Chondromyces crocatus: one gene and its partner. Each later gene encodes a partner of the first gene's protein in a complex. Links are inferred from orthologs where the notes say so. Each region holds a gene or a part of one and is shown in the gene's direction. Other genes may lie near its edges. The genes, in order: CMC5_RS19910 and CMC5_RS39630.

Evidence for each region.
Region 2: the proteins of CMC5_RS19910 (region 1) and CMC5_RS39630 are in contact, whole or in part, in a cryo-EM structure (PDB 7NYH), measured with the Escherichia coli proteins. The link is inferred for Chondromyces crocatus from one-to-one orthologs.

What each region holds. Positions count from the first base shown.
Region 1 is NZ_CP012159.1:5,412,002-5,415,312, forward strand. What follows is about bases 14-3,012. They hold CMC5_RS19910 (NADH-quinone oxidoreductase subunit J family protein), read left to right. Parts: upstream 14-1,208; coding sequence 1,209-1,817; downstream 1,818-3,012. Other genes in these bases: nuoF (NADH-quinone oxidoreductase subunit NuoF), read left to right, coding at 14-1,212; nuoK (NADH-quinone oxidoreductase subunit NuoK), read left to right, coding at 1,814-2,125; nuoL (NADH-quinone oxidoreductase subunit L), read left to right, coding at 2,127-3,012. Also shown: more of nuoF, read left to right, coding at 1-13; more of nuoL, read left to right, coding at 3,013-3,311. UniProt on the Escherichia coli protein: NDH-1 shuttles electrons from NADH, via FMN and iron-sulfur (Fe-S) centers, to quinones in the respiratory chain. The immediate electron acceptor for the enzyme in this species is believed to be ubiquinone.
Region 2 is NZ_CP012159.1:10,889,562-10,892,773, forward strand. The notes cover bases 60-2,959. They hold CMC5_RS39630 (NADH-quinone oxidoreductase subunit A), read left to right. Parts: upstream 60-1,281; coding sequence 1,282-1,638; downstream 1,639-2,959. Other genes in these bases: CMC5_RS39625 (tetratricopeptide repeat protein), read left to right, coding at 60-1,130; CMC5_RS39635 (NADH-quinone oxidoreductase subunit B), read left to right, coding at 1,626-2,204; CMC5_RS39640 (NADH-quinone oxidoreductase subunit C), read left to right, coding at 2,209-2,817; CMC5_RS39645 (NADH-quinone oxidoreductase subunit D), read left to right, coding at 2,821-2,959. In the rest of the region: more of CMC5_RS39625, read left to right, coding at 9-59; more of CMC5_RS39645, read left to right, coding at 2,960-3,212. UniProt on the Escherichia coli protein: NDH-1 shuttles electrons from NADH, via FMN and iron-sulfur (Fe-S) centers, to quinones in the respiratory chain. The immediate electron acceptor for the enzyme in this species is believed to be ubiquinone.

The sequences.
Region 1 (3,311 bases):
AAGGCCGCGAACATCCGCGGACGTGGCGGTGCCGGGTTCGCGATGGGCGTGAAGTGGAGCTTCATGCCCTGGCCTCCCAAGCCAGAGCGCCCGCACTACCTCGTCATCAATGCGGACGAAGGCGAGCCGGGCACGTTCAAGGATCGCACCTTGATGGAGAAGGCGCCCCACAGCGTGATCGAGGGGTGCATCATCGGCTGCTTCGGGATCGGTGCACACGCCGCGTACATCTACGTGCGCGACGAGCTTCACCTCTCGAAGGAGCGTCTCTGGGGCGCCATCGAGGAGGCGCGGGCCAAGGGATATCTGGGGAAGAAGCCGTTCGGTCTCGACTACCCGGTCGAGGTCTACGTGCACACCGGCGCTGGCGCCTACATCTGCGGTGAGGAGACCTCGCTGCTCAACTCCCTGGAAGGGAAGCGCGGCGAGCCTCGGCTGAAGCCGCCGTTCCCTGCACAGTATGGCGCCTTCGGCATGCCCACGACGGTCAACAACCTGGAGACCATCGCGGCGGTGCCGCTCGCCCTGGAGATGGGCGGTGATGCTTTCTCGAAGCTGTCTTCGCTGCACGATCTCAAGGATGGGGGCTGCCGCCTCTATGGCGTGAGCGGTCACGTCAAGAACCCTGGGGTCTTCGAGGCGTGCGTCGGCCTGACGCTGCGCGAGCTCGTCTACGATCTCGGCGGAGGCGTGAAACACGGCGAGCTGCTCGGCGTGATTCCGGGCGGTTCTTCCTGCCCCATCATCCGCGCCGACGACATGGTCGACGCGCCCGATCCCAAATCGCCGCTCCACCCGTGGCACGGCAAGAGCGCGCTCGACGTCCCGATGGGCGTCGATACGTACCGCGCGCTCGGGACCATGCTCGGCACCTGCTGCGCGATCGTGCTCAGCGACAAGACCGATCCGGTCCTCGCATTCCACAACCTCATGCGCTTCTACCGACACGAGTCGTGTGGTCAGTGCACCCCGTGTCGCGAGGGGAGCGCGTGGCTGTTCAGGATCCTCGATCGGATGGTCGCCGGACAGGCGACCATCGAGGAGCTGGACCGGCTCCACGAGATCGCCGACAACATCATGGGCAACACCATCTGCGCCTTCGGCGAAGGGACGGCGATGCCTGCGATGGGCTTCTTGCGGAAGTTCCGCAAGGAGATGGAGCAGTACATCCGGACGAAGGGTAAGTCGTCCACTGGGGTGCTAGCGCCGTGAAAGTATTCGAACTTGCCTTCTTCGGCCTCGCCTCGCTGATGGTGTTGCTCGGCGGCGTCTCCACGGTCGCCGCGCGCAACCCGATCCGTGCTGCGATGGGGCTGCTGTCGACCATCGTGGGCATCGCGGGGCTGTACCTGATGCTCGCGGCGGAGTTCCTCGCGGCGATCCAGATCCTGGTCTACGCCGGCGCGGTCGTCGTCCTCTTCCTGTTCGTGATCATGCTCCTCGGCCCGTCCGCCACCTCGGGTCGGGACACGCGCAGCGCGGTCCCCCGCTACCTCGGAGCTGGCGTGCTCCTGGCGATCAGCCTCGGATCGCTGGCCCTCGTGCTGTCGGCGAGCGCTGGTCCCTCCGCCCTCCCCGAGGCGCCCAAGTCGCTGGGTACGGTCGAAGGGCTCGGGCGTGAGCTGTTCACCCAGGCGGTCGTCCCCTTCGAACTCGCGGGCGTCTTGCTCCTCATCGCCGTCATCGGCGCCGTCGCCGTGGCGCGAGGTAAGCAGGCGGATTCCACTGGCGTCGCCCCCTCGCCGGAGAAGGACGAGGACAAGGCGTCCACGCCGGCCGTGCTCTCCACCCAGAAGCCCAAGGACGTCCACTCATGAGCAGCGTCCCGATCGAATACTATCTGGTGGTCGCCGCGGTGCTGTTCGTCACGGGAGCGACCGGGTTCCTCCTGCGCAGGAACCTGCTCATTCTGTTGATGAGCATCGAGCTGATGCTCAACGCGGTGAACCTCACCCTGGTCGCGTACAACCGGATTCACCCGCTGAATCACAGCGGTCAGATCTTCACCTTCTTCGTCATCGCCGTTGCTGCCGCCGAGGCGGCGGTGGGGCTCGCCATCATCCTGGCCTTCTACAGGGTCCGACGGACGATGCGCTCTGACGAAGCCGATCTGTTGAGGAGCTAGCGTGGAAGCCCTGAGGACTCTGTTCCCCGAATCGGACTTCACCCTGCTCGCCGCCATTCTGTTGCTGCCCGCTCTGGGCGCGCTCGTGAATGGACTCTTCGGCAAGCGACTGGGGAAGGAGGGCGTCCGTTTGATGGCGCTCTCCGCGCTCGGCGGGTCATTCCTGGCGAGCGTGCTGACGTACCTGCTTCTCCCTGCAGAGGGAAAGCTCTCCTGGAACGCGTGGCGATGGATCACGGTTCAGGGGTGGCACGGTCAGTCGATCCCCATCGACGTCAAGTTCTCGGTCGACGCGCTGAGCGGCACGATGATGCTGGTCATCACCGGGGTCGGCTTCCTCATTCATCTGTACTCGAGCGAGTACATGAAGGAGGACCCCGGCTATCACCGCTTCTTCGCGTACCTGAACCTGTTCTGTTTCGCGATGCTCGTGCTCGTCATGGGCGACAACCTGGCCATGCTCTTCGTGGGCTGGGAGGGGGTCGGCCTGTGCAGCTACTTGCTGATCGGGTTCTGGTACGGCGAGGACAAGAACGCGTCTGCGGGTAGAAAGGCCTTCGTCGTCAACCGCATCGGTGACTTCGGCCTGCTCGTGGCGATGGCGCTCATCGTCTATTACCTGGGCACCGTCAGCTTCGACGGCATCCAGGCCAGTGCGAACGGGCTGCTCCAGAACCTGCAGGTCTGGCCGATCGGCAACCTCTCCGTGAGGACGCTGCCGAGCTGGCTGCACTTCCTCATCCCCGATCAACCGATCACGATCCTGGCTGCCACGGCGGTCGGCTTGACGGTCTTCCTCGGGTGCGCGGGCAAGAGCGCTCAGATTCCTCTCTACATCTGGCTGCCGGACGCGATGGCCGGCCCGACCCCGGTCTCCGCGCTCATCCACGCGGCCACGATGGTCACCGCCGGAGTGTACCTCGTCGCTCGGATGTCGGCGGTGTTCGTGCTGTCCCCGGCAGCGATGGCCGTGGTGGCCGTCACCGGCGCAGCCACCGCCTTGCTGGCGGCCTCCATCGGGCTCTTCCAGAACGACCTGAAGAAGGTGCTCGCCTACTCCACGGTGAGCCAGCTCGGGTACATGTTCATGGGCGTCGGCGTCGGCGCGTTCGCCGCCGGCTTCTTCCACGTCTTCACCCACGCCTTCTTCAAGGCCTGCCTCTTCCTCGGGGCTGGCTCGGTCATC
Region 2 (3,212 bases), 5.5 Mb from region 1 along the record:
CGATCGGCATGGCCAAAGAGCGTGTTTTTTCCCTCGATGCCGTCCGCACCGATGGTTGGTTCGAGCGTATCGGTGAGGGCATCGGAAGCTTCCATGCTCTCTGTGACATCGTGGGCGAGGCCTTCTTCGCGTTCTCGATGATCACCGGGGCTCGCATCACCGCGCTCACGGTGGATCGCAGAAACCCAGACAACACCCTCGTCGACTTCGTCATCGCGCCACCGGGCGAGGAGGAAGACGTGGGCGACGTCCAGCGGCTCACGCTGGTGGACTTCCGTCACCGCCTCGTCGCGGCGCTCCTCACCGAGGAAGCGATGCCCCCGGCGCCGGAGCGCGACACCGATCTGGAGGGACTCCAGCTCCACATCGGCGTCCGCTACCTGCTGCTCGCGCCGCTCTACGGCTACAGCCTGCGCAAGCTGATGGTCGAGGGTCGCACCTCGCGTCTCCTGCTCCTGCGTGACGGCATGGAGGAGACCTACGAGCTGAACGACTATCGGGCCCGCATCCGCGCGCACGTCCGCGAGGAGCTGGACCGAGCCTCCGACCGGCAGAAGTCCGCCATCGACCTCACCAAGGTGGCCGACGCCGAGGTCGCCGCCCAGCGCGGCGAGTGGGGAAAGGTCATCCAGATCCTCGGCTCCTGGCCTGCGCCGCTCGCCATCTTCCTGCGCACGCCCGAGGGGCAGATGCTCACGCCAGAGGCGCGAGGTCTCATCGCCAAGGGCCTGGGCATGCTCGGGACGTCCTGCGTCAAGCTGGGCGAGGAGCAGCAAGGGGAAGAGGTGATGCGCCTGGCCGTCCAGTACGCGCAGGATGGGGTGGCCGCCGCCGACATCTTCCGCCGGCTGGGGGAAGCGATGCTGGAGGATGGTCGACCGGGCGAGGCGCTGGGACCGCTCCGGCGCGCCGCCAACCTCGGCTCACCCCCCAAGACGATCTGGCCCCTCCTCGCCAAGGCCTTCGTCGCGCGCAAAAAATACCTGGCGGCGCTCGCGTGCATCCGGGAAGCCCGGACGGCCGGGGTCGGAGACGCGGAGCTGCGCACCGAGATCCAGGAGATCGAGGCCACCCTCGGGCCGGCACTCACAGCCTGGCGGGGGCTCATCCTGGCCTCCAGCCGTCCCTGAACGGTCGCGGCATCATTGACACCCCCCGGGGTGCCAGCTAGATCCCGGCCCCATTCACCGGAATACGCTGGATTTTTTGCCGCCCGAAGCCCAGCCGAACATCCGACCGAGATGAAGCCTTTGTCCGGGGGCGAAGCGACCTAGGTACCCGATGGCCACCTACATCCCGCTCCTGCTGCTCTTCCTCGTCGCCGCAATCATCGCCCTCGCGATGTTCGGGCTTTCTTCGTTCATCGGGCCGAAGAACCCGACGCCGGAGAAGATGATCCCCTACGAGTGCGGCAGCGAGTCGACCGGCGGGCGATTCGTCAAGCCGAGCGTCAAGTTCTACCTGACCGCGATCCTGTTCGTGGTGTTCGACCTGGAGGCCGTGCTCATCTATCCGTGGACGCTTCAGTTCCGGTCGCTCGGCTGGGTCGGGCTGGCGACCATGGGCTCGTTCATCGCGTTGCTCGTCGTCGGCCTGCTGTACGTGTGGAAGAAGGGAGCCCTCGAATGGGAGAAGTGAAAAACACCACGACCAGCGTCCGGGTCCTCGAAGGCTCCGAGACGGGGTTCGCCACGACCAGGCTCGACGCGCTGCTCGGCTGGGCGAAGAAGTACTCGCTGTTCCAGTACCCGTTCGTCACGGCCTGCTGCGGGATGGAGTTCATGGCCATGGCGAGCCCGCGCTTCGACATGGCGCGGTTCGGCGCCGAGGCGCCCCGCTTCTCGCCGCGACAGGCGGACCTGCTCTGGGTGGTGGGCACGATCAGCCAGCGCCAGGCGCCCGCGCTGCGCCGCATCTACGAGCAGATGACGGACCCGAAGTACGTGCTCGCCTTCGGCACGTGCGCGTCCTGCGGCGGCTTCTACGACAACTACACGACCGTCCCGGGGATCGACAAAGTCATCCCTTGCGATGTGTACGTGCCGGGCTGCCCGCCGCGTCCCGAGGCGGTCCTCGACGGGCTGATGCTCCTCCAGGACAAGATCGCGCGCGGTGACCGCACGCCCGCCGTGGTCAAGCCGCGCTTCGATCCCGCGAAGCATGGCGAGGAGCTGCTCCAGCTCCAGCGGAAGGGAGGAGGCTGAGCGCATGAGCAAGCAGATCCTCGACCTGCTCCAGGCCCGGTTCCCCGGCGCCATCCTGGAGACCCACTCGCAGTTCGGCGACGACACGGCGGTGGTCGATCCGGCCGCATGGCTCGATGTCGCGAAGTTCCTCCGGGAGGACCCGCGCATCGACATGGACATGTTCACCGACCTCACGGCGGTCGACTACCTGTGGCAGGGCATGGTCCCGCGCTTCGAGGTGGTCTGTCACCTCCGGTCGCTCCAGCACGGTCACCGCATCCGCATCAAGGCGCGCGTCGGTGAAGAAGACGGGTCCGGTGCCGACATCGCCTCGCTGGTGCCGGTGTGGAAGGGCGCGAACTGGTTCGAGCGCGAGACGTTCGACATGTTCGGCGTCAACTTCGTCAACCACCCGGATCTGCGCCGCATCCTGATGTACCCGGAGTTCGAGGGATACCCGCTCCGGAAGGACTACCCCGCCCAGAAGTACCAACCGCTCGTCCCGTTCCGCGACGTGCCTGGCAAGATGGCTCCCTTCGGTCCTGACGAAGGCATGAGCTTCGGTCGCCAGACGCACGATCAGCACGCCGGATACGCGAACGAAGAAGCGCCCCTGCCCCCGGAGGCCTAGCCCATGGAACCGCTGGATCTCGATATCAGTGAGGGCGAGCTCGAACTTCCGAGCGAGCCGATGCTGCTGAACATGGGGCCGTCGCATCCCGCGATGCACGGCACCGTCCGGATCGTCGTCGAGCTGTCGGGTGAGGTGATCAACAAGGCCGACGTGCAGATCGGCTACCTGCACCGTGGCTTCGAGAAGATGTGCGAGCGCGGCACCTGGACGCAGGTGTTCCCGTACGTCGACCGCTGCAACTACGTCTCGCCGATGCTGAACAACGTCGGCTTCGCGCTCGCCGTCGAGAAGATGATGGGCGTGACGGTGCCGGAGCGATGCCAGTACTACCGCGTCGCGCTCGGCGAGCTGGCGCGCATCTGCGATCACATGATCTGCAACGGCGCCATGTG